Regions from separate parts of the Janthinobacterium sp. NKUCC08_JDC genome, predicted to be linked through region 2. Evidence: predicted binding sites of a transcription regulator. Region 2 holds the regulator's gene; each other region holds the start of a gene.
The links. The regulator LexA, encoded in region 2, represses DNA repair genes until DNA is damaged. The targets are predictions, from matches to a motif close to ACTGTATNNNNATACAGT.
Positions count from the first base shown of each region.

Region 1: KO538_RS02765 (PA0069 family radical SAM protein) is a predicted target of LexA. The motif match lies at 4,053-4,070, and genes of this name have one in related genera.
Region 3: imuA (translesion DNA synthesis-associated protein ImuA) is a predicted target of LexA. The motif match lies at 4,846-4,863, and genes of this name have one in related genera.
Region 4: KO538_RS07730 (DNA topoisomerase IV subunit B) is a predicted target of LexA. The motif match lies at 2,657-2,674, and genes of this name have one in related genera.

Region 1 covers NZ_JAHKQW010000001.1:577,943-585,364, reverse strand. The annotation lists gene KO538_RS02785 (ABC transporter substrate-binding protein) at 1-638, shown strand, start outside; gene KO538_RS02780 (lipocalin family protein) at 674-1,186, shown strand; gene KO538_RS02775 (methyl-accepting chemotaxis protein) at 1,450-3,225, shown strand; gene KO538_RS02770 (tRNA-uridine aminocarboxypropyltransferase) at 3,297-4,004, shown strand; gene KO538_RS02765 (PA0069 family radical SAM protein) at 4,133-5,272, shown strand; gene KO538_RS02760 (gamma-glutamylcyclotransferase) at 5,355-5,945, opposite strand; gene KO538_RS02755 (LysR family transcriptional regulator) at 6,007-6,975, opposite strand; gene KO538_RS02750 (VOC family protein) at 7,102-7,422, shown strand, end outside.
Region 2 covers NZ_JAHKQW010000001.1:843,760-851,181, reverse strand. The annotation lists gene purF (amidophosphoribosyltransferase) at 1-1,087, shown strand, start outside; gene KO538_RS03910 (cystathionine gamma-synthase family protein) at 1,194-2,435, shown strand; gene lexA (transcriptional repressor LexA) at 2,505-3,140, opposite strand; gene rpsF (30S ribosomal protein S6) at 3,416-3,805, shown strand; gene priB (primosomal replication protein N) at 3,826-4,125, shown strand; gene rpsR (30S ribosomal protein S18) at 4,151-4,441, shown strand; gene rplI (50S ribosomal protein L9) at 4,469-4,924, shown strand; gene KO538_RS03880 (replicative DNA helicase) at 5,060-6,445, shown strand; gene KO538_RS03875 (DUF47 domain-containing protein) at 6,539-7,165, shown strand; gene KO538_RS03870 (inorganic phosphate transporter) at 7,205-7,422, shown strand, end outside.
Region 3 covers NZ_JAHKQW010000001.1:1,017,830-1,025,251, reverse strand. The annotation lists gene KO538_RS04720 (MFS transporter) at 28-1,242, shown strand; gene KO538_RS04715 (GNAT family N-acetyltransferase) at 1,326-3,359, shown strand; gene KO538_RS04710 (putative Na+/H+ antiporter) at 3,412-4,677, opposite strand; gene imuA (translesion DNA synthesis-associated protein ImuA) at 4,884-5,594, shown strand; gene KO538_RS04700 (DNA polymerase Y family protein) at 5,524-7,011, shown strand; gene KO538_RS04695 (glutathione binding-like protein) at 7,093-7,422, shown strand, end outside.
Region 4 covers NZ_JAHKQW010000002.1:371,409-378,830, forward strand. The annotation lists gene kdpB (potassium-transporting ATPase subunit KdpB) at 1-386, opposite strand, end outside; gene kdpA (potassium-transporting ATPase subunit KdpA) at 396-2,201, opposite strand; gene kdpF (K(+)-transporting ATPase subunit F) at 2,201-2,290, opposite strand; gene KO538_RS07730 (DNA topoisomerase IV subunit B) at 2,753-4,750, shown strand; gene KO538_RS07735 (molecular chaperone HscC) at 4,750-6,459, shown strand; gene KO538_RS07740 (J domain-containing protein) at 6,472-7,422, shown strand, end outside.

The DNA.
Region 1 (7,422 bases), 270 kb from region 2:
GCGAAGCCGTGCAATCGATGCCGCAGTATGCGGTGCAGCTGCGTCCCGTGCCCTGGAAGCGGGGCGTGCTGATGCTGCAGACGGGCGAGGCGTTTGCCCTGTATCCGCCGTATTCATGGCGCAGCGAGCGGCCGTACGTGCGCTATTCCGTGCCGCTGCTGATGGAGCAGCTAGTGGTGCTGTGCAACCAGGACGTGCTGGCCAAACGCACGCTGCGGCAGTGGCCCGCCGACTACAGCGGCTTGCACATCGGCGTGAACGCGGGTTTCTTGCTGGGCGATGCAAAGCAGACTGCAGCCGTGCAAGCGGCCGACATCGTGTTCGATACGGCCAAGGGCACGCGCACGAATCTGCTCAAGCTGATGCGCGGGCGTATCGATTGCTATGTCAGCGACCGCCTGTCGGCGCAGTGGGAATTGCAGCGCATCCGGCGCGAGGAACCGCCGGGCACGCCGATGCAGGCGATTCAGGAAACGGCGCAGCTGGCCAGCCAGCAGGGACACCTGGGCTTTACGGAGCGCCGGCCTGCCGCCTACCCGTATCGCGATGACTTTATCGAACAATTCAATGCCGCCATCGTGCGCATGCAAAACAATGGCGCGATCCGCCGCATCGTCGATCGCGCGCTGCAACCCTGACCTTGCCACCCTGATTTCACCCGATGGAGAAAAACATGAAAAAACTGCTGTTCCTGTGTGTGCTTGTGCTGGCCGGCTGCGTGGGCCGGCCCGAGAATATTGTGCCAGTTAGCAACTTCGACACGACCCGCTATCTGGGAAAGTGGTATGAGATCGCGCGCCTCGACCACTCGTTCGAACGGGGCTTGAGTCATGTGACGGCTGACTACAGCCTGCGCCAGGATGGCGGCCTGAAAGTACTGAACCGCGGCTACAAGGATGCGGACGCTGTCTGGAAGGACGCGGAAGGCAAGGCGTATTTCGTCGACAAGAAAGACGTGGGCTATCTGAAAGTGTCGTTTTTCGGCCCCTTTTATGGTTCCTACATCGTCTTCGACCTCGACCAGCAAAATTACAGCTATTCCATGATCAGCGGCCCCGACAAATCCTACTTCTGGTTGCTGTCGCGCACGCCAACCATGGACCCTGCCTTGCAGCAGCGCCTGATCGAGAAAGCCGGTGGCCTGGGTTTCGATACGTCAAAATTGATCTACGTGAAGCAAAACTGACACTGCTTGCCTGCCGCCCGTTCGTGGCGGCATACCACCTTCTGGTTGTTGCTTTTCTGCATGTTATTTCTTGCAATGCCACTCTGATTCACTCACAATCTGCTCCAAAGTAGTGCGCTGCGGCGCGCTGCCATTCCGGTGGCGTGGATAACGTTGCGCCACCTCTCGTGATTGCCGCACGGCAGATGCCTGCTATATTGATACGTAGCAGTAAATCGGTTTCGTGGCGTCTGTGCATCGTTTTTTCAGATTGGAATCACGCAATGAAGAACCTCAAAATCGGCGTACGTCTTGGTGGCGGTTTTGCCGCCGTCCTCCTTCTGTTGACGACCTTGACCGTGGTGGGCATCGTGCAGATGCAAAGCGCCAGCAAGGAGACCGATGCGCTCGTCAACGTCAAGGTGCGCAACGAGCGCCTGATCGGTGAATGGACCAAGGTCATCGAGGTGAACGCGGCGCGCACGGCGGCCGCCTGGAAAGTCAGTGATCCCGAACATCAGAAGCAGTTTGAAAAGGAAATGGCGGTCTCGTCCGCACGCGCCACGGAAATCCAGAACGATATCGGCAAGAGCCAGCTGAACGCCGAAGAGCAAGCGCTGTACCAGGAAGTGCTGAGCACGCGCAAGGCCTACACGGAAGTGCGCAAGAATGTGTTCAAGGCCAAGAATGCGGGCGATCTTGAACTGGGCAAGCGCCTGTACGAAGGCGACATGGGCGTCAAGCGCGACATCTACCTGGCGTCGCTGAAGAAGCTGGAACTGCTGGAAGCCAAGCTGCTCGATGAATCAGCCGCGCAAATCCGTTCGCGCTATGAAAGCGGCCGTCTGCTGCTGATCTCGCTGGGCGTGGTCGCCATCTTGCTCGGCATCGCCTGCGCGTACTGGATTACACGCTCGATCACGCGCCCCATCACGCGTGCCGTCGAGGTGGCGGAAGCCGTGTCCGCTGGTGACCTGACCAGTCATATCGTCGTGGAAAGCCGCGATGAAACGGGGCAATTGATGCACGCGCTGAAAAACATGAACGACAAGCTGGTGAGCATCGTCGGCCAGGTGCGCGCCGGCACCGAATCGATCAGCACGGCGTCGAGCGAAATTGCCGCCGGCAACCTGGACTTGTCGTCGCGCACGGAAGAGCAGGCCAGTTCGCTGGAAGAAACGGCGTCTTCCATGGAAGAGCTGACCTCCACCGTGAAACTCAACGCCGACAATGCGCGCAGCGCCAACCAGCTGGCCATCGACGCCTCGCAGATCGCCAGCAAGGGCGGGGTGGTGGTATCGGAAGTGGTCAGCACCATGGGCTCGATCAACGATTCCTCGCGCAAGATCGTCGATATCATCAGCGTCATCGACGCCATCGCCTTCCAGACGAATATCCTGGCCTTGAACGCGGCCGTGGAGGCGGCCCGGGCCGGCGAGCAGGGCCGTGGTTTTGCCGTCGTCGCTTCCGAGGTGCGCAACCTGGCGCAACGCTCGAGCGCGGCGGCCAAGGAAATCAAGGGCTTGATCGACGATTCCGTGCAAAAGGTCGAAGCCGGTTCGCAACTGGTGGACAAGGCGGGCCGCACCATGGACGAGATCGTGCAAAGCATCAGCCATGTGACGCAGATCATGAACCAGATCACCGACGCCAGCGATGAACAGCGCACCGGCATCGAACAAGTCAACCAGGCCATCGGCCAGATGGACCAGGTCACGCAGCAAAACGCCGCCCTCGTGGAAGAAGCGGCTGCGGCGGCCGAATCCATGCAGGAACAGGCGGCCAAGCTGGCCGACGTGGTGGGCCTGTTCAAGCTCGATGCAACGCAGCACTATGTGTCGGCCAGTGCCAGCCCGTCCGTGACGGCATCCGCACCAGCTGCCATGCGACCTGCGACGCGACCTGTCACCAGGCCCACCATGCAGCCCGCAAGGCACCGCGCGCCGGCGCCAGCCGTGGCGGCACCCGCGCCGGGCAAGGCGGCGCAAGCGGACGCTGTGCGTGCACGCGCGCCGAAGGCACCGGTGGCATCCGGCGCCGACGAGTGGGAAGAGTTTTAAGCGCAAACTCCCCTTGGCATGGTGCGGGCGCTACAATCGCGGCTTGAAGACAGCCGCGAACGCGCTCCACCATGACCACCCGCCGTACCTCCAGCCATCCGTCCAGTAATACCGTCGGCCATACCGCCAGCCGACCCGCTGCATCCTCCTTCCCGGCTGAACCCGGAAAACGCGCGCGCTGCCCGGCTTGCCTGCGCGCCGTGTCCAGCTGCATCTGCCGCTGGATCGCCCCCGTTTCCCATGCGGTGGAAGTGCTGATCCTGCAGCATCCGCTGGAAGTCCACAATGCCAAGGGCAGCGCCCGCTTGCTGCACCTGAGCCTGCCCAACAGCCGCATGCTGACGGGCGAACAGTTTGCCCCCGATGTTCTCGCCGGGCTGCTGGCCGGCAAGCACAATGTGCTGCTGTACCCGGATACGCCAGGCGACCGCTCGCTGGGCATCGCGCCGCCGCCAGTGCTCGACCCCGCCATCTTGCTCGATCCCAGCCAATTGCGGCTGGTGGTGCTGGACGCCACCTGGCGTAAGAGCCGCAAGATGCTATATATGAATCCCCCGTTGCAACAGCTGCCGCGCCTGCCACTGCGCGATACGCCCGCTTCCCATTACCTGATCCGCAAGGCGCACGCGCCAGATCAGTTATCGAGCCTGGAAGCGACGTGCTATGCCTTGATGCAGTTGGAGCAGGACGCGGCCTGCTTCGTTCCCCTGATCACGGCATTTGACGGTTTTGTCGCGCAGCAGTTGAGTTATGTCATGCCGCAGGGTGAAAAAGCTTGAAATAGCACCATGGCAGCCCTTGATATTGGCCGGACAGCGGCATAGTATACTGTACGTATATACAGTTGATGGGGCCGTTCATGAAAGCAATCATTCCAGAGCACGATGACAGCTTCGCCGGGCAAGCCATGCTGCCGCCGCAATCGCTGAAAGCTCACAAGGGCCGTGGGGCCGTCTCGAACCTGCAAGGGCGCTACGAGGTGCATGCGCGCGCCGGTTTCGACGATGGCTGGAGCGTGGCAGGGAACGATGAGGCCGGGGAAGGCGGCGCGCCAGCCTGGAAGACGCAGGTCAGCGATGAGCAGGCGCGCACCATCCTCACGCGCAACGCTTCGCCCGATTTGCCGTTCAATGTCTCTCTGAACCCGTACCGGGGTTGCGAACATGGTTGCATCTATTGCTTTGCCCGTCCCACGCACAGCTATCTGGGCCTGTCGCCGGGCCTGGACTTCGAAAGCCGCATCTACGCCAAGGTGAACGCCCCTGAACTCTTGCGGCGCGAACTGGCCAGGCCGTCGTATGTTCCCGAACCGATCGCCCTCGGCGTCAATACCGATGCGTATCAGCCGTGCGAACGCGAGCGGCAGCTGACGCGGCGCGTGCTGGAAGTGCTGCAGGAGTGCGACCATCCCGTGGCGCTGATCACGAAATCGTCGCTGATCGAGCGCGATATCGACATTCTGGCACCCATGGCGGCTAGGCATCTGGCGGCCGTGGCCGTGACTGTCACCACGCTCGATCCGGCCATCGCGCGCACCCTGGAACCGCGCGCGGCTGCTCCGGCGCGGCGGCTGCGCACCATCCGCACGCTGACGGAGGCCGGTATTCCCGTGGGCGTGAGCATCGCGCCCATCATCCCGTTCGTGACGGAGCCGGAAATCGAACAGCTGCTCGAAGCCGTGCGCGACGCGGGTGCCATCCATGCCCATTACGTGGTGCTGCGTCTGCCGTGGGAAGTGAGCCCGCTGTTTCAGCAATGGCTGGAAGCACACTTCCCGGAACGGGCCCAGCGCGTGATGAACCGGGTGCGCGAAATGCGGGGTGGCAAGGATTACGACAGCGCGTTCGGCGCGCGCATGCGGGGCGAAGGCGTGTGGGCCGACCTCATCCGCCAGCGCTTTGAAAAGGCCGTGCACCGGCTGGGGCTGCATGGCAAGGGCGGCCGCTTCAAGCAGCTCGATTGCACTCAGTTCCGCCGGCCTCTGATGGTGCCGCCGTTGGGCGCGAAAGTGAAAAATGGCAATGCGGGACAGCTGGATTTGTTTTAAGAAGTTAAGCCAAGTTAAGCCGTCGTTACCGCTGCTGGAGCGGAGGCGCTGCGGCGCTATCGTGTAGGGCTAACGTGTAGCATTATCCTGCAGCGTTATCCTGTGCAGGTGCGTGCATCTGCGCCAGATGTTGCTCGATGGCAAAGACATGCGGATCGCTCTTGCCCAGCTCGCGCAAGGCGCTGGCCAGATGCAGCAGGTATTCGCTGTTCGGGCCGCTGGGACCGTTTGATCGGGCGATCTGGCGAGCGATATCCAGTTCCGGGGCTGCGCCCAGGAAGGCGGCGTTTTCCTCGTTGGCGATGTACACGAGGCCTTCGACCTTGCCGCCGTCCTCGAAGGTGATGTCGGTGGCCAGGCGCAGGTAGCCGTTCTTTTCGCGGTGGTCGAGGTGGGCGAAGACTTCGGGCGTGATCAGATAAGCCATGCCGTCGCACACGGCGCCCGCCTGCGGCACGATGGTGGCGACCCGGCCCGGCGCCATTGGCGTGCCGCGGTGGTCATGCGAACCTTGCCAGAAGCGCCGCGTCCAGCCGGCGATGCTGGCGGGGCGGCGTTCGATGTAGGGGAAGTCGGCCTTGTAGATCAGCGACCCATAGCCGAACAGCCAGACCTGTGCATGGCCGTCGAATTTGTTCATGCGCTGGTTGATGGCGATGGTGGCGGCGTCGATGGCGGACAGGTCGTTCTGGGCAGGCTGGGTCATGGCGTAGGCGGCAAAGGGCGATGCGCCATTATAAAGCGGCGCCAGCCGGGCCGCCTGCGGGCAGGGCGTCGCGTGCCGCGCCGCTGCCAGCTCCCACGTTCCACTCGTGCGTCTCGACAAAGCGGAACAGGAAGGCCATGAAGCTTTCGGCCGCCGGCGACAGCGAACGGCCCGTCTTCGTGTAGACGAAAAAGCGCCGCGTCAGTTCCGGCTCGTGCAGGGCGCGCATGTGCAATTGATATAGTTTCACCATCGGTTCCGCGTACGGCAGGCAGACCGTGATGCCCAGGTTGGCGCTGACCATGGCCAATGCCGTCGTCATGAAGGTCACTTCGTTATAGGGATTGAGCGACAGTTCGCGAAACGCGCCGTGCATGTCGCGCAGCAGGCGTTCCGTGAACTGGCCCTGCAGCGAAATGAACGGGTAGTCGCCCACGTCGGCCCAGGTGACCCTTTCCTTTTTCTGCAGCGGGTGCTGCTCGGGGAAGACCAGCACGAAGGGCATCTCGAACAGCGCTTGCGCGGCGATCTCCGCCGTTGGGTCGCGCTCGGGGCCGATGCCGAAATCGACTTCGCCGCTGAACACGCGCGCCGAGACATTCTCCACGGGGCAGTCGACGAGGCGCAGCTGCACGTCCGGGTGCGCCTGGCGGTAGGCGGCGATCACCTCCGGCAGCAGTGTGCACGCCATCATCTGCGGGGCGGCGATGCGCACCATGCCCGTTTTCAGGGCCTTGCGCTGGGCGATGCCGGCCATGGCGCCGTCGAGGTCCTCGATCATCTTTTCAAACAGCGGATACAGTTCGCGGCCGATTTCCGACAGTTGCGTCTTGCGCGTGCTGCGCTCGACCACGCGTACGCCCAGCACGCTTTCCAGTTCCTTGATCAAGCCGCTCAAGGCCGATTGCGTCACGTGCAGGTATTCGGCGGCCAGGGTAAAGCTGCCGGTCTTGGCCAGCGCCACGAAGGCGCGCATTTGCCGCAGGCTGGGACTCATAAGATAATCCGATAAATCAATGGTTAAAAATTGTTTGTATGATAGCTGTAACTCGATTCTAATGGTGAAAAGCTGAAAAACAGGCCAGCCAACGCGCCCACGGCGCCATTCATTGGAGACAAGCACATGAAGATCAAGCAAATCCACCACGTCGCCTACCGCTGCATCGACGCGAAGAAAACCGTCGAGTGGTACGTCAAGCATTTGAACATGAATTTCGTCCTCGCCATCGCCGAAGACCTGGTGCCGTCGACCAAGGCGCCGGACCCGTACATGCATGTCTTCCTCGACGCGGGCCATGGCAATGTGCTGGCCTTTTTTGAACTGCCGACGCAGCCGCCGATGGACCGCGACCGCAATACCCCGGCCTGGGTGCAGCACCTGGCGCTGGAAGTGGGCAGCATGGAGGAACTGCTGGCCGCCAAGGAGCGCCTGGTCGCCGGCGGC
Region 2 (7,422 bases):
GAACCTGGACCCGGAAGCCATCTTCAAGGCCGTTACCGTGCTGAACCGCCGCGTCAAGGGCGGTTACGCCGCCGTTGCGCAAATCGCCGGCGTGGGCTTGCTGGCCTTCCGCGACCCGCACGGCATCCGTCCGCTGTGCCTGGGCATCAATGAAACGGAGCAGGGTCCCGAATACCTGATCGCTTCCGAATCCGTAGCCCTGGAAGGCATGGGCTTCCGCTTCGTGCGTGACATCGGTCCCGGCGAAGCCGTCTTCATCGATGCCGACAAGAAATTGCACAGCGCCCAGTGCGCCGATAATGCCAGCCTGAACCCGTGCGTGTTCGAATTCGTCTATCTGGCCCGTCCCGACTCCGTCATCGACGGCGCTTCCGTGTACGCCACGCGCCTGAAAATGGGCGAATACCTGGCCGAGAAGATCCGCGCCGAATTGCCAGGCGTGCATATCGACGTGGTCATGCCGATTCCCGATTCCTCGCGTCCGGCCGCCATCCAGCTGGCCATGGCGTTGAACATCGAGTACCGCGAAGGCTTCATCAAGAACCGCTACATCGGCCGTACCTTCATCATGCCGGGCCAGGCGGCACGCAAGAAATCCGTGCGCCAGAAGCTCAACGCGATCCCGTCCGAATTCAAGGATAAAGTGGTGCTGCTGGTCGACGATTCCATCGTGCGCGGCACCACCAGCCGTGAAATCGTGCAGATGGCGCGTGAAGCGGGCGCGACGAAGGTCATCTTCGCCTCGGCCGCGCCACCGGTGATCTACCCGAACGTGTACGGCATCGACATGCCGACGCGCGACGAGCTGATCGCCTACGGCCGCACGACGGAAGAAGTGTGCCGCGAAATCACGGCCGACTACCTCGTGTACCAGGATATCGGCGCGCTGAAGCAGGCGATCGCCGACGTCAACCCGGCCCTGACGAACTTCGAGGCATCGTGCTTCGATGGCGTGTACGTGACGGGCGACGTGTCGCAGGAGTACCTGGACCGCCTGGAATATGCACGCCACCATCCGAAGGCGGCAGCGCCCGAAGATACGCCGCGTTCCCAGCTGAACCTGAACCTGGCGACAACGGAAGCATAAGTACCTGCCCGGCCGATGCCGGGCTTTTTTTGGGGTCGGACCCTCAGGTCGGACCCCGGCACTTGCCTTGGGTTAAGCGGCAAGACGAGTATTTGGAACTTCCACCATGACCAACAAAAAAACCTACGGCTTCACCACCACCATCCTGCACAACGACCGCCGCAAGGGCATCGAGCACGGCTCGCTGCACAAGCCCGTGCATACTTCCGTTGCCTTCGGTTACGCCGATGCGCGCCAGCTCGCGTCCGTGTTCCAGGGCAAGGAGCCGGGCTTCCGTTATGGCCGCCAGGGCAATCCGACCGTCTCCTCACTGGAAGACAAGGTCAACAAGATGGAAGACGGCGTGGCGACCCTGTGCTTCGCCACCGGCATGGGCGCCATCGGCGCCGTGGTGCAATCGTTGCTGCGCGCGGGTGACCATGTCGTGTCGTCGGCCTTTTTGTTTGGCAACACCAACAGCTTGTGGCAAACGGTGACGGGGCAGGGCATCGGCGTGTCGTTCGTCGACGCCACCGAGGTGGCCAATGTGGCCGCGGCCATTACGCCGGCCACGCGCATCGTGTTTGTGGAAACCATCGCCAATCCGCGCACGCAAATCGCCGACCTGAAGAAAATCGGCGACCTGTGCCGCGAGAAGGGCATCTTGTACATCGTCGACAACACGATGACGACGCCATACCTGTTCCGCCCGAAAGCTGTGGGCGCGGGTCTGGTGGTCAATGCCTTGACGAAATCCATCGGCGGCCACGGCAATGCGCTGGGCGGCAGCTTGACGGACACGGGCGTGTTCGACTGGACGCAGTATCCGAACATTTTCGAGAACTACAAGAAGGCGGCGCCCGCGCAGTGGGGCATCGCGCAAATCCGTGCCAAGGCCTTGCGCGACTTCGGCGCATCCTTGGGGCCGGAAGCGGCGCATCATATCGCTGTTGGCGCGGAAACCATGGCCTTGCGCATGGATCGCACCTGCTCGAACGCTTTGGCGCTGGCCACCATGTTGCAGGCGGATCCAAGAGTGGCGGCCGTGCATTATCCTGGCCTGGTGTCGCACCCGCAGCACGCACTGGCGACGGACATGTTCCGCAGCTATGGTTCGCTGTTCAGCTTTGAGCTGAAAGATGGCATCGACTGCTTCGATTTCCTCAATCGTCTCAATCTTGCGATTCCCGCCAGCAACCTCGGCGACACGCGCACCTTGGTCATTCCCGTCGCCCACACGATTTTCTACGAGATGGGTGCCGAGCGCCGCGCCAGCATGGGCATCGCCGAATCGCTGATCCGCGTGTCCGTCGGTATCGAGGATGAAGCAGACTTATTGGAAGATTTCAGCAGCGCACTGGACGCATAAGCAGCCGCGCACCATGTAAAAAGGGCCGCGACAGGGATGCTGTCGCGGCCCTTTTTTTCGTGCGGCAGTTTAATGCCAGCTGCGCATCAAGCCTACCGCCAAACCTTCCAGGGCGAATTCATCTTCCGGCGACACGGTAATGACCTTGAAGTCCGGATTTTCCGGCAGCAGTTCGATGACGGAGCCCGTCTTCTTGTAGCGCTTGACGGTGACTTCGTCGCCGATGCGGGCGACGACGATCTGGCCATTCTTGGCGCTGTCGACTTTTTTCACGGCCAATAAATCGCCATCCATGATGCCGGCGTCGCGCATGGACCAGCCGCGCACCTTCAGCAGGAAGTCGGGCTTGGCCGAGAACAGGGCCGGATCGACGTTGTAGCTCGCTTCCAGGTTTTCCTGCGCCAGGATGGGCGAACCTGCCGCCACCCGGCCGATCAGGGGAAGCGACATCAGCAGGGCTGCCGGCACTTTCGATGGCGGCGCTTCGGCGGCCGCACCGATCAGGCGGATGCCGCGCGAGGTGCCGGGCGAAATCTCGATCGCGCCCTTGCGGGCCAGGGCCTGCAAATGCTCTTCGGCCGCATTGGCCGATTTGAAACCCAGTTCATTGGCGATTTCGGCACGGGTGGGAGGAAAGCCCGTGTTTTCAATCGCGTCCTTGATCAGGTTCAGGATTTGTTCTTGTCGTGCTGTCAGCTTGATCATGAGCGGTGGGTGCATACTAAAATGCTGTCTATATGAACAGTCTGTATTTTTGTACAGTATCGCCCACTATGCAAGGGGATTTCCGTGTTTTGGGCGAATTTCGCAAGAAATACTTGTCCACGGTCGGAAAGCACGGTGGCGCACGGGCTTTTCGGGCGCTTGTGGAAGGAATGATTGAAACGTTTGCAAAAGACGGTTATAATCTTCGGCTGACCTTCCCACACCCGTCTTGACGCCGGGGTGGGCGATTATCAATCCGACCTGAAGGAGTTTGCATGCGTCATTATGAAATAGTCTTTATCGTCCATCCGGACCAAAGCGAGCAAGTGCCCGCGATGATCGAACGCTACAAAGCCAGCGTAACCACCCGCGGCGGTTCGGTTCACCGCGTGGAAGATTGGGGCCGCCGTCAAATGGCTTACTCGATCCAAAAGCTGCCTAAAGCACACTACATCTGCCTGAACATCGAATGCGACAACGAGACCCTGGTCGAGTTGGAAACAGCATTCAAATTCAATGATGCCGTGTTGCGTCACCTGACCGTTAAAATGAAGAAAGCTGAAACAGCTCCTTCGCCGATGATGAAATCGGTACAACGCGAAGACGCGGCCAAAAGCCACCGCACCGAAGCACCAGCAGCCGCTCCAGCCGCAGCAGCAGCTTAATTCTTGACCAGGATCGTGCGCTGAACCAGCTACAAGTAACCGCCATCATTGCCGAGCGCGAAATATTGCGCTATACCCCGGCAGGGCTGCCGATTGTGAATGCAGTATTGCAACACAGTTCGCAGCAGATGGAAGCAGGGATTGCCCGTTTGACCGAGTTTGATGTTGCCGCGCTAGCCGCTGGCGAAATCTCAGGCAGGTTCAGTCAGGCAAGCTTGGGCGGGGTGTATCAGTTCACGGGTTTCCTGGCCAGGAAGAGCCGCAACAGCAAGAGTTTGGTGTTTCACATCATTGATTTTAGTGCAGTCAATTCTGACTAGCGCATTTTAGATACAGGAGCCTGACATGGCATTCGGTAAAAAGTTCGACAAAAATAAGCTCAAGCTTAAAGAAAAACGCAAACAGCAAAACCCGTTGTTCAAACGCAAGAAGTTCTGCCGCTTCACCGCAGCTCACGTTGAGCAAGTCGACTACAAAGACGTCGACACGCTGAAAGACTTCGTCCAAGAAAACGGCAAGATCATGCCAGCACGCCTGACCGGTACCAAAGCGCACTACCAGCGCCAAGTTGACACCGCAATCAAGCGCGCTCGCTTCCTCGCGCTGCTGCCATACACCGATCTGCACCACGCTTAATCGGTCAGATATTCCTGGAGAAGAACTATGCAAATCATTCTGTTAGAAAAAGTTGTTAACGTCGGTAACCTCGGCGAAGTCGTCAAAGTCAAAGACGGTTACGCACGTAACTTCCTGATCCCGCAACGCCTGGCACGTCGTGCTACGGCAACCGCTGTGGCTGAATTCGAAGTCAAGCGCGCCGAACTGGAAAAAGCTGCTGCCGCCAAACTGGCCGCATCGCAAGCCCAGGGCGAAAAACTGAGCGGTCTGACCGTTCAAGTTGCTCAAAAAGCTGGTGTTGATGGCCGTCTGTTCGGTTCCGTCACCAACTTCGACATCGCTGAAGCGCTGACCAAGCAAGGTTTTGCTGTTGAAAAAGCACAAATCCGCATGCCTACCGGCCCGCTGAAGATCGTTGGCGAGCACAACGTTTCGGTTGCTCTGCACACCGACGTGGTCGTGGAAGTTGTTATCGCTGTCGTTCCAGACGCGAACGCGTAATTGTCTGCGGGCCTGGCCCGCAAGCATTGCCGCACTATGAAAAGCCGGGTTCGCCCGGCTTTTTTGTGGCCTTTTTTTCGCTCAATTTCAGCCCTTTATTTTTGCCAGCACGCCGAAGCGGGTATAATTCGCGCCATGAACGCCCCCTCTGATCCGCAACTGGATTCCCTCCGTATTCCGCCGCATTCGATCGAAGCAGAACAATCCGTCATCGGTGGTCTGCTGCGCGACAATGCCGCCTATGACCGCATCGCCGACTTCATGCATGCGGAGGATTTCTATCGCTATGACCATCGCATCATCTTCGAGCAAATCGTTAAGATGGTTAACGCTTCCAAGCCAGCCGATGTCATTACTGTTTTTGAAACCCTGACCCAGCTCGGCAAGGCCGATGACGTGGGCGGACTCGCTTACCTGAACGCCATGGCGCAAAACACGCCATCGGCCGCGAACATCCGGCGTTACGCCGAGATCGTGCGCGACCGCGGCGTGCTGCGTAAACTCATCACCGTCGCCGACGATATCTCCGGTACGGCCTTCAGCCCGCAAGGCAAGGAAGTCAAGCAGATGCTTGACGAGGCCGAATCGAAGATTTTCGCCATCGCCGAAGAAGGCGCGCGCGGCGCCCAGGGCTGGACCGCCATCCAGCCCCTGCTGACGCAGGTGGTCGAGCGTATCGACGAACTGTACAGCCGTGACAACCAGAGTGAAATCACGGGCGTGCCCACCGGTTTCATCGACCTCGACCGCATGACCTCGGGTCTGCAGCCGGGCGACCTGGTGATCGTGGCGGGCCGTCCTTCGATGGGCAAGACGGCGTTTTCCGTCAACATCGGTGAAAACGTGGCCATCGACAGCGGCTTGCCCGTGGCCGTGTTCTCGATGGAGATGGGCGGCGCCCAGCTGGCCATGCGTATGCTCGGCTCCGTCGGACAGCTCGACCAGCACCGTTTGCGTACCGGCCGCCTGAACGACGAAGACTGGCCGCGCCTGACGAATGCCATTCAGAAGATGAACGACGCGCAGTTGTACATCGATGAAACGCCGGCGCTCAATTCCATCGAATTGCGTGCCCGCTCGCGCCGCTTGTCGCGTCAATGCGGCAAGCTGGGCCTGATCATCGTCGATTACTTGCAACTGATGTCGGCCAATACGCCGGGCGACAACCGTGCCACGGAGATTTCCGAGATTTCGCGGGGCTTGAAAGGCCTGGCGAAAGAACTCGGTTGCCCCGTGATCGCGCTGTCCCAGCTGAACCGCTCGCTGGAACAACGCCCGAATAAACGTCCTGTCATGTCCGACTTGCGCGAATCGGGCGCTATTGAACAGGATGCCGACGTGATCCTGTTCATTTACCGCGACGAGGTGTATAACCCCGACTCGCCAGACAAGGGAACGGCCGAGATCATCATCGGTAAACAACGTAACGGTCCAATCGGCAGCATCCGCCTCACTTTCATGGGGCAATACACCAAATTTGGCAATTACAGTGGTGGCCTGGCGCTTTACCAAGGCGACTAAGACTCAGCAGCACTGGCATTCCATCGGCCGCCCCCGACAACGGGGCGGCTTTCTGTAGTAAATAACACGACTCAATGCTTAACGGAGAATGACATGTTTGGACGCTTGATGCCCACAGAGGGCAAGTTTTTTGAATTGTTTAACCAGCACGCGGAACTGTGCGTCAAGGGCGCCAAAGAGATGCTCGGCCTGATGACCAATTTCGACGACCTGGAAAACCGCGTGCATGCGATCGAAAGCATCGAGAAACAGGCGGACAAAGTCACCTACGCCACCGTGGAAATGCTGCACAAGACCTTCATCACGCCGATCGACCGCGATGACATCCATCAGCTGATCACGCGCCAGGACGACATCCTCGACCTGCTGGAAGATGCGGCGCAAACCGTCTCGCTGTACGACCTGAAGGCCGTCACGCCGGAAGCCAAGCGCCTGGCCGAACTGGTGCTGGCCTGTACCGAAAAAGTGCGCGACGCCGTCGCCATGCTGCACAACATGGACAACTCGCGCAAGATCGTCGCCATCTGCGAAGAGATCGATCGCCTGGAATCGGACGCCGATCACGTAATGCGCGCCGCCATGTCCAAGCTGTTCCGCGACGAACCGGACGTGCGCAATCTGATCAAGCTGAAAGCGATCTACGAAATTCTGGAAACCGTGACCGACCGTTGCGAAGATGTGTCCAATATTATCGAAGGCATCATCGTCGAAAACGCGTAAGCGTTGGGCCTGTCCTGAACCAGAATCAGAAAAGAAACTATAATGACCATACAAATCAGCATCTACGTGCTAGGCCTGTTGATCGTCCTGGCGCTGCTGTTTGACTTCATGAACGGCTTCCACGATGCCGCCAACGCGATTGCCACGGTGGTCTCGACGGGCGTATTGAAACCGCAGACCGCGGTTGCCATGGCTGCCACGTTCAACTTTGTCGCCATCTTCGTGTTCCACCAGCTGACCGTGGCCGCCACGGTGGG
Region 3 (7,422 bases), 170 kb from region 2:
GCAGCCACCCACGTTACGGAACGCGCCATGTCCATCAAGTCGAAGCAGTTGCTGTGGTTTTTTGCGTTTTTTCTCGTCTTTGAGCTCAACATCTATCTGTCGAACGACATGATCATGCCGGCGATGCTGGGCATCGTCGAGGAGTTCCAGGCGGAAAAAAAGTTCGTCCCCCTGTCACTGAGCCTGTATCTGCTGGGCGGCAGCTCGCTGCAGATTTTCCTCGGGCCCTTGGCTGACTGCATCGGCAAGCGCAAGCTGGTGTTGACCGGCAATACCTTGTTCTTGCTGGCCACCTTGGCCGTGCCATTGACCGCCTCGATCGAGCAATTTCTCGCCGTGCGTTTCATCCAGGGCATGGGCTGCTGCTTCATCTTCGTCGGCTATGCCATGATCCATGAACTGTTCGATGACATGGCGGCCGTCAAGCTGAGCAGCATTTTGTCGAGCACCACCATCCTCGCACCCCTGGCCGGCCCCATCCTCGGCAGCGCCATCATCAGCCGGCTGGACTGGCGCTACGTCTTTTTCCTCTCGGCGCTGCTGGCGCTGCTGTCCTTGCTGGGCCTGTGCAAGACCATGCCGCGCGCGGTCCCCAAGGTCACGCGCCCGGACCTGGCCGCCATCATGCGCAGCTACGCGGCCATTTTCAGCAATGGCCGCTTCATGTTCGGCATGTTCACGGCCGGGCTGGCCACCGTGCCTCTGACGGCCTGGATCGGCTTTTCGCCCATCTTCGTGCTGCAGGAAATGGGCGCGTCCTACGCCACGTATATCGCCCTGCAATGCGTGATCTTGTCGGGCTTTGTCCTCAGCAGCATCGCCATCCAGCGCCTGCGCCAGGATTTCCCCCTCGTCTCTCTGCTGCGCCTGGGCGGGCTGATCGCGGCCGCCGGCATGCTGGGCGCCGGTGCCGCCCGCCATCACGTCGACGTGTTTGCCGCCTGCATGTTTGTCTATTCCATCGGTTTCGGCCTGTTCAACGGCGCGCTGATACGTAGCGCGATCACGGCCAGCAAGGAGGCGATGACCTTGACGACGGCCGCCATGAGCTTGCTGTACTGCATTTATCTGTCCGCCTGGCTGCAGCTGTACAACGTGCTGTGCCAGCGCTTCGGTTATGCGCTGGAAACGTATGCGCTGCTCAATATTCCCGTCATCGTGGCCATCACGGCCTGCCTGCTGCTGTTTACGCGGGGCATGGCGGGGCGCCGGGAAAGCGGGGTGCGGCTGGCCCGGCACTGATGGCGCAACGATGCGCTTGTTCTCGACCTTGCTTTACCTCCTGCGAAGTTTATTGACACTCTCCTGCGGAAAATGGTGCGCCCATGAAAATAGATGACCTGGCCTCGAAACACGATCAAGCAAAGATTTTCAACCTCGAATACGAGTTTCGCATCAACCGGCTGAAACTCGATTACATCACCCTGGCCGATGTCCGGCCGGCCGGCAGCGACCTGGAGCAACTGGCCGTCGAGCACCAGGCAGGCATCGCGGCCCTGCGCAGCTTCGTCGCCCTGAACTTCAATCATTTCAACGCGGCAAGCTGCTCCTCGCTCAGCTGCATCCCCACGCGCGCGCTCGGCGACGACGAGCGCTACCTGCACCGCATCTGGATGGGCGGCCCATTGCCGGCCATCGCGGCCGAAGCGATCAGGCAGTGGGGCGCGGCGCTGGAAGAGGTGCGGCGCAACGGCGGCGCGCCATATGTCTCCATCCTGTGGGTATGGGATGCGCAGCAGCTGTGCAATGACGAGCGCTTCAGCCCCACGGGCGGCGCCGGGCGCTACACGATAGGCCGCTACGCGATCGGCGGCACGACCCTGCATATCAACTCGCTGCGCGCGCTGGCGCTCGATTTCGCGCCGGCCCGCTTCGATATCCTCGATATCCTGCATACGCAGCGCTACTTCGCCACCTTGTCCGATTATTTCCGCATCCTCATCATGTGCGAATACGGCGGCATGTATATGGATGTCGATACGATCCCGCATAATCCGGCGACGATTTTCCTGATGAAGCCGGAAGTGCCTGATTATTTCCAGCGCAAGGAGGATGGCAGCGAAGAGCGCCGGCATGTCAGCTGGATGAATCTGTTTCTCGATGAAACGGGCATGCTGATCGCCAAGAAGAACGATGCCGCGCTGCGCGTGATCCAGCGCAATGTGAACCTCGCCTATGCGGGCATCGACGCGCAGATTCCCCGTTCCTGCCCGCAATTCGAGGCGCAGCTGTTTGGCCAGTTCTATGCGGAATGGAAGAAGAACCTGGGCGTGACCGTGCTCAGCCATGCCGAGTTCTACCAGCGCTATTGCGTGCTGTATGACGGTGCGCGGGAAGCGGTGGCGGGCGGCATCCGCGGCATGCGCTTGCTGGACGATATCATTACCGACATGCACATTCCCTTGAGCGACGAGGAACGGCGCGCGTATGCGCGTTGCGTGGCGCGGCTCGACGAGATCGGCTGGCAGCTTGACGATCCTTTGATCCTGCCCGACATCGTCGATGTGTTCGATATCGAGGAAGTGCCGCGCATGGCGTATGCGGCCCAGCTGCGTGCCGACATCGACCATTTCCACTATTACTCGGTGCTGTCGGACGACCCGCAGCTCGACCGCGTGAATAGCGTCTTTTGCCGCTACCTGCTGGCCCACCGTTCGCAGCATATTGCCGCCGGTGCTTTCTGGCGCCCGACCGTGGGCCGCCACGGCAGCCGCATGCCGGCCGTCAGCGATGTGGCCCCGCCAGGTGACGAGGCGCAGGCGGACCTGCTGTCGCATGCGCCGCTCACGCTGGTGCCGGGCGAACTGCTGGACGACGAGACGAAGAACCGCATGGCGAAGCTGCTGTTTGCCACCAGCTACCTCGAATACTGCTCGTTCGGTAATAAATTGAATCTGCAATTTGTCGAATTGCAGCGGCGGCAGAATATTGACCCGTATCTGGCGCACATCCACGGCCTGCATGACGAGGACGGGCGTTTCATCGGCTTTTTCACGGCCGCGACGATGGACGAGTTCCAGGCCTGCGGCGCCGTCTCCTATTACCGTGACGACATGAAGGCGCTCGACGATGCCTATGATGAATTCGTGCTCGCGCATGCGCGTGCCGACGACTGTTTCGTCAGCAGCCTGGCCATCGACGAGAAATACCGGGGCCAGGGTTTATTCAGGCAGATGTTCCATGAAATCCGCGACCTGGCCAGCCGCAAGGGCTGCGCGCGCATCACTCTGACGGTGTGGGAAAAGAGCGAAGCGCTGCAAGTGTATCTGCACAAGGGCTTTCGCAGTGTGGGCACGTTCGACTATGCCTACAGCCTGTTCTATGACCGGCTGCATTTCCTCGTGTATGAGGGTAACTGAGGCGGGAAACTGAGGGAAGCGGGGGCGGCCGGCAGCCGCCCCGTGAGTAGCGTTACAAAGCGAGGAAGGCCAAGGCCGCCACGGCCGTCGGCAGCAGGGCGCCGGCCAGCAGGCCGATGGCGCCGATCGATTCATCCTTGAAGCCGCGGCGCAGCAGGGCCACGCCGGCCGGGTTCGGCGCATTGGCGATGACGGTCAGGCCGCCACCGGCCACGGCGCCGGCCATCAGCATGTATTTCGCTTCATCCGTCATGCCGACGATCAGCGAACCGAGGTAAGTGAGGGCCGCATTATCGGTAATGGCCGTCAAGCCCAGGGCGCCGAAGAACAGGGCCAGCGGCTTCAGGCTCGAGACGATGGGTTGCAGCCACCATTGCTGCATGCCGCCCAGTACCACCAGGCCGCCCAGGAAGAAGCCGACCAGCAAGCCTTCCTTGAGGATCAGCGGGCTTTGATAGCGCTCGTACGCCTGCACGAAGCCGAGGAAGAACAGGAACAGGCCGATGAACAGCACGGGATGGTGCGCCAGGGTCACCACGCCGGCCAGCACGATCATGTGCACGAGGCTGACGGCCAGCGGCACTTTTGGCGCTTCCACCTCGCCGGCCTTCGGCTTGATGTCGGAAGTGTTGCTGTGCAGGTATTTGCGCAGCAGAATGCTCACGCCCGTGGCGTTGACGAGTACGGCGATGGCGGCCTTCCAGCCGAAGTGGCTGGCCATGTAGGCGCTATCCCAGTTCCACGTGGTGGCCACCATCAGCACGGGCGGCGCCGCGTACGAAGTCAGGGTGCCGCCGATGGAAACGTTGACGAAGAGCACGCCCAGCGCGCCGTATTTCAGCCATTCAGGGATGCCAAGGCGGAAGATTTGCGGCGCCAGCATCAGCGCGGCCAGGGTCATGGCGGCCGGTTCCGTGATCAATGAGCCCGTCAGGGGCACGAGCGCCAGGCCCAGCCAGACGAGGCCCAGTTCCGTGCGCAGCGGCATCACGCGCGCCACGCTTTTCAACAGGCGCTGCACGGCGTCGAGCACAGGGCGCGAGGCGGCCACGACCATGACGACAAAGACGAACAGGGGCTCCGTGTAATGGCGCGACTCGGCATACTCGATGGCCGCATCGCTGCCCGAGACAAAGGCCATGATGAGGATCAGGATGAAGGCCCAGAAGCCGAACACGACTTCGACTTCGCCCAGCAAGTGCAGCAGGCCCGCATGGCGGGGATGGCGCCGCGACAAGGTTTCAAAGGACTTGGCGGCAAAGGTGTGGATGAGCGCGAGGCCGAAGACGATGGCGCTGATGATTTGGATGGTGGTCAAATGCGTTTCCTTATGGACGGAGGAAGCCGGCTGGTACGTTGCCAACCGGTAAGGAGAGTGCTTATGGTACAGCAATCGATGCCAAAAACGGGGTTTTTCGGACATGGCGGAGCGGCCCCGGCGGTAGCGGCAGTCAGATAAACCTTGCTAAAAGTGGAGCTGGATAGTACTGTATATACATACAGTATTCATCTATCTATCCAATGATGCAACATTCTCAATTGATGGCCTCGCCGGAAGCCTTGCACCCGTCCTTGTGGCGCGCATCGCAGCTGGGGCAGGGCGCCACGCGCTGCCTGGACACGGGCTTTGCCGCCCTGTCCGCGCAGCTGCCCGGCGGCGGCTGGCCCAGCGGCAGCCTGATCGACCTGCTGGTGCAGCAGCCGGGCAGCGGCGAATTGCGGCTGCTGGCGCCCGCGCTGGCGCAACTGCCGGGCTTGCCCATCGTGCTGTTGCAGCCGCCCCATCCGCCGCAGGCGCTGGCCCTGGCCGCGCAGGGACTGGCGCCATCGCAACTGCTGTGGCTCAAAAGCGCCGGCAGCAAGGATGCCTTGTGGGCGGCGGAAAACATCTTGCGCAGTGGTACCTGCGGCGCCTTGCTGTTCTGGCAGCCGCACGTGCGCGCCGACAGCCTGCGCCGCCTGCACCTGGCCGCGCAAAGCGGTAACACCCTGTTCTGCATGCTGCGCCCGCTGCACGCCGCCCAGGATGCGTCGCCGGCGCCGCTGCGTCTGTCCGTGCGCCCGGCCGCCGGCGGTATCGAGATCGGCTTCATCAAGCGCCGGGGACCGCAGCGCGACGCGCCCCTGTTCCTGCCCCTGCAACCTCCTTCATTATTGCGACGCCATGCGACTCTGGATCGGCCTGTGCCTGCCCCGGCTCCCGCTCGAAGTGTTTTGCCCGCGCTGGTCGGCTGACAGCCTGGGCGTGGTGCTGGAGCAGGAGCAAGTGATGGCCGTGTCGCCGCTGGCGCGGGCCGCCGGCATCCGGCCGGGCATGTGCCGCGCCGGTGCGCTGATGCTGGCGCCGCAGGCGCGCCTGCACGAGCGCTCGCCTGAACTGGAAGCGCAAGCCTTGCAAGCGGTGGCGCTGGCGCTGCTGCAATATTCACCGCTGGTGGCGCAAGGCGAGGAAGCGACCCTGCTGGTCGATGCGGGCGCCAGCCTGCGCCTGTTCGGCGGCGTGCGCGCCCTGTGCCGGCACATCGCGGCCAGCTTGCGCGCGCTCGGCTACACGGCCCAGTTGTCGTGCGCACCCACGGCGCGCGGCGCCTGGCTGCTGGCGCGCGCCGCTATGCGCCGGCGCCGCGTGCTGGGCATGGAGAGCCTCACCCGCCGCCTCGACGGCCTGCCGTGCGCCTTGCTGCCGCCCGCGCGCCCCTACCTCGACTGGTTCGAGGGCATCGGCTGCCGCACCCTGGGGCAGCTGCGCCACTTGCCGCGGCCCGGCTTGCAGCGCCGTTGCGGCGGGGCCTTGCTCGATATGCTCGACGATGCGCATGGCCACAGCACGGAATTGTTCGTGTGGCTCGAAGCGCCGCCCACGTTCCGCGCCAGCCTGGAATTGTTCGACCGCGTGGAGCATGCCGACGCGCTGCTGTTCGGCGCGCGCCGCCTGCTGCAGCAAATGACGGGCTGGCTGTGCGCGCGGCAATTTGCCGTCGAGCGCATCCAGCTGCTGCTGGCGCACGAGCGGGGCAGGGTGGCGCGTCCGCCCACCGTCATCGACCTGGCGCTGGGCGAGGCCGTGTGGCGCGACGAGCACCTGGTGCGCCTGCTCCAGGAGCGCCTGGCGCAGCTGGTGCTGGAGGCGCCCGTGATCGGCCTCACCCTGGAAGCGCTGCAGGTGCAGCCGATGGCGCCGCCCAGCGACAGCCTGTTTCCCGAGCCGGGCGGCACGCCGCAGGAACGCCAGCGCCTGCTGGAATTGCTGGTGGCGCGCCTGGGCACGGACAATGTCTTGCAGGCCGCGCCGCGCGCCGATTACCGCCCCGAGGCGGCCAACCAGTGGCTGCCGCTGCCGGCCAAGGCCGGCGCAAAAAACGCGCTGCCGGACTTGCCGCCAGGCTTGCCCGGCATGCCCCGTCCCGGCTGGCTGCTGGCCCAGCCCATCGCCCTGCTGATGCGCGAGCACCGGCCGTTTTATGGCTCGCCCTTGAAAATGGTGTCCGTTGCCGAACGCATAGAGGCGGGCTGGTGGGGCCAGTCGCAGGCGCGCGATTACTTCATCGCCGAAGGCCTCGACCACGCCCATTACTGGGTCTACCGCGAGCGCATTGCCGGCAGCGGAGAAGACGCCGCGCCGCGCTGGTTTTTGCATGGCTTGTTTGGCTGAATGGGCTGTCCTGCTGAAACTGCCATGCTTGGCTATACTGGCTTCCCGGCGCCGCATCTTTCATTGAAACAAAGGATATCCATGACACAGCTTTCCGACTTCCCCATCACCCAAAAATGGCCTGCCCTTCATCCCGAGCGCCTGCAGCTGTATTCGCTGCCGACGCCGAACGGCATCAAAGTTTCGATTTTGCTGGAAGAGCTGGGCCTGGCCTACGAGCCGCACCTGGTCAGCTTCGAGACAAACGACCAGACATCGCCCGCCTTCCTGTCCCTCAATCCCAACAACAAGATTCCCGCCATCCTCGATCCGAACGGTCCCGATGGCAAGCCGCTGGCGCTGTTCGAGTCGGGCGCCATCCTGCTGTACCTGGCCGAAAAGACGGGCAAGTTCATCCCCCAGGACACGGGC
Region 4 (7,422 bases), on a different contig from region 2:
CGCAGGTCGGTGGCCGGCGTGGGCAGCCAGGAGGTGCCGTATTTCGGCGTTTGCATTTTCTTTGCCATCACCGTTTGCTTCAGGGCGCGCAGCGAGGCCGCCTGCGCCTTGCTGCGGCCTTCGGCTAGCGCTTCGGCGAAGTTCGCGAACAGCACGGTAAACCACAGCCACACGGCGACGGCGACGATGAAGCCGAATGGCGCTTCACCCTGGCCGTCGCTGATCCCGGCCTGGGTCGCCAGCAGGCTCGTGATGATGCTGCCCACGTAGACAACGAACATCACGGGGCTGCGCCACTGCGTGCGGGGGTCGAGTTTTTTGAACGCATCGACGACGGCGGGGCCAATCAGTGCGGAATCGAACAAAGTCAGGCTTGTGCGTGACATGGTAGCCTCTTATTTGATGAAAAGTTGCAGGTGTTCGACGATCGGGCCCAAGGCCAGCGCGGGAACGTAATTCAATACACCGACGAGGACGACGACACCGATCAGCAGACCGATGAACATGGGGCCGTGCGTGGGCATGGTGCCGGCATTGGCCGACAGGCGCTGCTTGGCCGCCAGCGAACCGGCCACCGCCAGCACGGGCACGATCACGCCGAAGCGGCCGAACCACATGGCGATCGCCAGCATCACGTTGTAGAACGGCGTGTTGGCAGACAGGCCGGCAAACGCGCTGCCGTTGTTGTTGGCGGCCGACGTGAAGGCGTACAGGATTTCGGAGAAACCGTGCGCGCCCGGGTTGGCCACGCCGATCTTGCCCGGTTCGACCATCACGGCGATCGCCGTGCCCGTCAGCACCAGGGCTGGCGTGATCAGGATGGCCAGCGAGACCATCTTCATTTCATAGGCCTGGATTTTCTTGCCCAGGTATTCAGGCGTGCGGCCTATCATCAGGCCGGCGATGAAGACAGCCAGGATGGCGAACATCAGCATGCCGTACAGGCCCGTGCCCACGCCGCCGAAAATCACTTCGCCGAACTGCATCAGCAGCAGCGGCACCATCCCGCCCAAAGGCATGTACGAGTCGTGCATGGAATTGACGGCGCCGCACGATGCGGCCGTCGTCACCGCCGCGAACAGGGTCGAGGAGCTAATGCCGAAGCGCGTTTCCTTGCCTTCCATATTGCCGCCCGATTGCAGGCTGCTGGCCTGCTGGTCCACGCCCAGCGCTTGCAAGGATGGATTGGCTTGCTGCTCGGCGCTCATCACGCCGGCCGTCATGAGGACGAAGATCAGTGTCATGGCGGCCAGCACGGCCCAGCCCTGGCGCAGGTCGCCCACCATGCGGCCGAAGGTGAAGCACAGGCCGGCGGGAATGATGAAGATGGCCAGCATCTGCAGGAAGTTCGACAGCACGGTCGGGTTTTCATACGGGTGCGAGGAATTGGCGTTGAAGAAGCCGCCGCCATTCGTGCCCAGCAGCTTGATCGATTCCTGCGACGCGACGGGACCCATGGCGATCGTCTGCGTCGTCGCCACTTGCGCTTCCATCACAGGCTTGCCGGCCGCATCCAGCACGGGCTGGCCGTCGGCCGTCATTTTCGGCGTTTCATACGCCACGTGGTCGAGCAGGGTCACTTCCTTGTAGGCGGAAAAATTCTGGATCATGCCTTCGCCCATGAAGACGACGGACAGGGCCAGCGACAACGGCAGCAGGATGTACAGGGTCGAGCGCACGAGGTCGACCCAGAAATTGCCGATCGATTTGCCCGAGCGCGAGGCGAAGCCGCGCACCAGCGCGAAGATCACGGCGATGCCGGTGGCCGCCGAAAAGAAGTTCTGGCCTGCCATGCCCAGCATCTGGGTCAGGTAGCTCATGGTCTGTTCGCCGCCATAGCCCTGCCAGTTGGTATTGGCGACGAAGCTGACGGTGGTATTGAACGAGGAATCGGGGCTGACGGCGCCCAGGCCCTGTGGATTCAACGGTAAAAAGCCCTGCAGGCGCTGCAGGCCGTAGACGAAGACGGCGCCCACGGTATTGAAGACGATCAGGGCGATGGCATAGCTTTTCCAGCCCATGGCCTTGTCGGCGGGCAGGCCGGACCAGCGGTACAGCAGGTTTTCCAGCTTTTGCAGCCAGCCCAGGCCGCGCACGGGCGCATCGCCGGCCACCTTGGCCATGTACAGGCCCAGCGGATAGCCGGCGGCCAGCAGCACGGCCAGGAAAGCCACCAATAACAGTATCGATTGCGTCGTCATCACAGTTCCTCCGCCTTCAGCAGCGCCACCAGCAGGTAGACGAGCAAACCAGCCGAGACGACGGCGCCCAGCACATAAAACGCGTTCATTTGACGCTCCCTAATTTGTCGCAGGCGACGGCGAAGCCGGCCGCCAGGACGAAAAACACGGCAATCAAGCCGAGATACACGAGATCCATTCCCACCCTCATTCAGGTTTGTTTTGATAGTGAGCAGATTAGCCAAAAGGGTCTAAAAAATTCGTAAAGACTGGGGAGGCGCATGTAAACAAGATGTAAAAACGGGGGCTTTACCACATAAAATCCATCACAATTGGCGCAAAACCACGCGCGCGGCGCACTGTTGTTGCCTTGGAGTAGCGCTATTGCCCGCCGATCAAGATAGAATGCGCGAGCGTCCGCACAAGGACGCCTGGCCTGCCGCACTGCCCTCCCCCAGTGACGCTGGACGGGATATACTGTATATTCATACAGTTATCGCCGCCGCTGTCATTGCGCCCGCAGTGCCCTGACCTGGCGTTCCAACCACTGTCTTTACTTAGCTTGAACACGTATGGCCACTAAAAAACCAGCATCCGACTACAGCGAATCATCCATCCGTGTCCTGAAAGGACTGGAACCCGTCAAGCAGCGCCCGGGGATGTACACCCGCACTGAAAATCCGCTGCACATCATTCAGGAAGTGATCGACAATGCCTCCGACGAGGCGTTGGGCGGTCATTGCACGCACATCGCCGTCACGCAAAACACGGATGGCAGCATCACCGTCGAAGACAATGGCCGCGGCATTCCCGTCGGCCTGCACCCGGAAGAAGGCGTGCCGACCGTGGAAATCGTGTTTACAAGGCTGCACGCGGGCGGCAAGTTCGACAAGGGTTCAGGCGGCGCCTACGCGTTCTCGGGCGGTCTGCACGGCGTCGGCGTGTCCGTCACCAATGCGCTGTCGACGCGCCTGGAAATCACCGTCTGGCGCAAGGAAAGCGACGGCAACGGCTTGCACCACATGGTGTTTGCGAATGGCGATGTGATCGAGCCCTTGAATTCCCGCCCCGCCCCGCGCGACGGCAAGAAGTCCGGCACGCGCGTCACGGCCTGGCCCGATGCAAAATACTTTGATTCGCCGAACATCTCGCAAACGGAGCTGCAACGCCTGCTGCGCTCGAAAGCCGTGCTGCTGCCGGGCGTCACCGTCACACTCACCAACGCAAAAACGGGCGACACGCAAACGTGGCAGTACGCGGAAGGCTTGCGCGGCTACCTGACCGAAACGCTGGCGCAGGTATCGAATGGCGAAACCCTGATTCCCCTGTTCGAGGGCGCGCAATACGCGGGTCCGGACTCGGAAGGCTTTGCCGAAGGCGAAGGCGCGGCGTGGGTGGTGGCGTGGACGGAAGAAGGCGCCATCGTGCGTGAATCGTACGTCAACCTGATTCCCACCTCGAATGGCGGCACGCACGAATCGGGCTTGCGCGACGGCCTGTTCGGCGCCGTGAAAAACTTCGTCGAGATGCACTCGCTGCTGCCGAAAGGCGTGAAGCTGCTGCCGGAAGACGTGTTCGCGCGCGCCTCGTTCGTGTTGTCGGCGAAAGTGCTGGACCCGCAATTCCAGGGCCAGATCAAGGAGCGCCTGAACTCGCGCGACGCCGTGCGCCTCGTGTCGACCTTCACCAAGCCGCCGCTGGAACTGTGGCTGAACCAGCACGTCGACTACGGCAAGAAGCTGGCCGAACTGGTGATCAAGCAGGCGCAGTCGCGCCAGCGCTCGCTGCAAAAAGTGGAAAAGAAAAAATCGTCGGGCGTCGCCGTCTTGCCGGGCAAACTGACCGACTGCGAATCGTCGGACATCGCGCGCAATGAACTGTTCCTCGTCGAGGGCGATTCGGCGGGCGGTTCGGCCAAGATGGGCCGCGACAAGGAATTCCAGGCGATTCTGCCCCTGCGCGGCAAGGTCTTGAACTCGTGGGAAACGGACCGCGACCGCCTGTTCGCCAATAACGAGATCCACGATATCGCCGTGGCCATCGGCGTCGACCCGCACAACGTGGGCGATACACCCGACCTGTCCGGCCTACGCTACGGCAAGATCTGCATCCTGTCCGATGCGGACGTGGATGGCTCGCACATCCAGGTACTGCTGCTGACCTTGTTCTTCAAGCACTTCCCGGTCCTGATCAACAAGGGCCACATCTGCATCGCCCGCCCGCCTTTGTACCGGGTCGATGCGCCCGCGCGCGGCAAGAAGCCAATCCAGAAAATCTATGCGCTCGACGACGGCGAACTGGTGGCCATCGAAGACAAGCTGCGCAAGGAAGGCGTGAAACAGGGCGCCTGGTCGATCTCGCGCTTCAAGGGCCTGGGCGAGATGAACGCCGAGCAGCTGTGGGAAACGACGATGAATCCGGACACGCGCCGTTTGCTGCCCGTCACGCTCGGTGAAGTCGATCACATGGCTTCGGCCTTGCGCTTCAATATGTTGATGGGCAAGGGCGAAGCGGCAGGACGCCGCGCCTGGATCGAAGAACACGGCAATGAGGCGGAGGCGGATATCTGATGATCATCGGCATCGACCTGGGCACTACCAACAGCCTGGTCGCCATCTGGCGCGACGGCAAGGCTTCCATCATCCCGAATGCGCTCGGCGAGCACCTGACGCCGTCGTGCGTGAGCATCGATGACGACGGCACCGTGCTGGTGGGCCGCGCCGCGCGCGAGCGCCTGCAGACGCACCCGCAGCTGACGGCGGCCGTCTTCAAGCGCTACATGGGCAGCGAGAAGAAGATCACCCTCGGCACGCAGCAATTCCGGCCGGAAGAACTGTCGTCGATGGTGCTGCGCGCGCTGAAGGAAGATGCCGAAGCCTTCCTCGGCCACAAGGTCGAGGAAGCCATCATCACCGTGCCCGCGTATTTCAGCGATGCGCAGCGCAAAGCCACCCGCATCGCCGGCCAGCTGGCGGGCTTGCGCGTGGAGCGCCTGCTCAACGAGCCGACGGCCGCCGCGCTGGCCTACGGCATCCGCGACAAGGAACAGGAAAGCAAATTTCTCGTCTTCGACCTGGGCGGCGGCACGTTCGACGTGTCGATTCTCGAATTGTTCGAAGGCGTGATGGAGGTGCGCGCATCGGCCGGCGACAATTTCCTCGGCGGCGAAGACTTCGTTACCGTGCTGGTCGACGCCTTCCTGGAAGGCAGCGGCCTGCGCGACGCCGTCGGCAGCCGCCTGCTCGACCCGCGCCAGCAGCAGTTGCTGCGCGATGAGGCCGAGCGCGTCAAGCGCCTGCTGTCGGAGCAGCCGTCCGTGCGCATGGCTACGCGCTACCAGGACAAGGAATACAGCTGGGAGATCGGCGAAGACAAGCTGGCGCAATTGTGCGAGCCGCTGCTGGCTCGCCTGCGCCTGCCCGTGGAACGGGCGCTGCGCGACGCCACCATCCGCGCTGCGGAATTGAATGAAGTGGTGCTGGCCGGCGGCGCCACGCGCATGCCGCTGGTGCGCAAACTCGTGTCGCGCATGTTCGGCCGCTTCCCCGCCATCCACCTGGACCCGGACGAAGCCGTGGCGCTGGGCGCCGCCGTGCAGGCGGGCCTGAAAATGCGCGACGCGGCCCTCGACGAAGTGGTCATGACGGATGTGGCGCCATACTCGCTCGGCATTTCCATTTCGCGCCAGGTCGGTGCGAACCAGTATGAAGGCGGCCATTACCTGCCCATCATCGAGCGCAATTCCGTGGTGCCCGTCTCGCGCACGGAAAACATCACCACCATCTACGACAACCAGAAGGAAATCAACGTGGCGATCTTCCAGGGCGAGTCGCGCCTGGTGGCCGACAACGTCTTCCTCGGCAAGATCAGCTTCCCGATCCCCGCGAAAAAAGCGGGCGAGATCGGCATCGACGTGCGCTTCACCTATGACATCAGCGGCGTGCTGGAAGCGGAAGTGACGGTACTGGCCACGCAGGAACGCCACAAGATGATTATCAGCGACAACGCGGGCGTGATGACGCCGGAGCAGATCGAGCAGCGCTTTGCGGAACTGGCCGACCTGAAGATCCACCCGCGCGAGCAGCTGGAAAACCGCACCCTGGTCACACGCGCCGACCGCCTGTACGAACAGTCGCTGGGCGACGTGCGCCAGTACCTGGCTGCGCACACGGCCAACTTCCAGGCCGCGCTGGAAACGCAGGACCCGAACACCATCCGCAAGGCCCGCCAGGCATTGGATGACGTGTTGCGCCAGGTCGAGAGCGAGAGCTTCCTGTAAATGGACGGCGGCATGGACAAGGGACAGCGCAGCCTGTGGGCAATCCTGGGCACGGAGCCGACCGGCGACGAACGCGCCCTCAAGCGCGCGTATGCGAAGCGCCTGAAGGTGACGCGTCCCGAAGACGATCCTGCAGCCTTCCAGGAGCTGCGCGACGCATATGAATACGCGCTGCGCCATGCGCACCTGTTTGCCGAGGAATTTCCGGAACCGCAAGAGGTCAAAGCGCCAGAAGCGCCGGCCATCGAAGCGGCCGAGCTGTGGGGCGTCATCGACGAACCCGCGCAGGAAGCGCAGGAGCCGCCTGCGGAACTGTGGGGCGTCATTGCCCGGGAGCCCGCACCGCCGCAGGAACTATGGGGTGTGGTCGCCATCGATCCGGCACAGGAAGCGGCCAGCCTGTGGCAGGCATTCCTGGAACAGTCGCGGCATGCGGATGCCAGCGAGGTACTGGCCGGCATCCTGCAGGACGACGCCATGCTCAACCTCGACGTGCGCGAGGAATTCGACCTGTGCGCGCTGCGCTATTGCGCCAGCGCCGGCTATGACCTGGCGCTGCGCCAGGCCCTGTTCGAGCAACTGGGCTGGGACCGCGATTTTTCCTACCTGGCGCGCAGCCATGGGGATCTGGTGCGCAGCGCCGTGCAGCGCTACCGGGCCGACCGCTCGTTCGCCCACTTCAGCGACAACCGCGACAGCTACCCGGGCCTGGGCTGCATCATGTCGCAGCAGTCGCCTTCGGCCTACGCGCGCCAGCTGTTCGACCAAAAATTTACGCTGCAGCTGCGCGAACTGCTGCAAACGATACGCTGGCAGCACGGCGAGATGCTCGCTTACAAACTCGATACGGACTTGTTCGAACGGTGGGAACACGCCGTCCATGCGAAGCGCTACTTCAAGCAGACGGCACTGGCCTCGGGCGGCCTCGGTTTCGTGCTGCACTTCATGCTCGCGGGCGTGCTC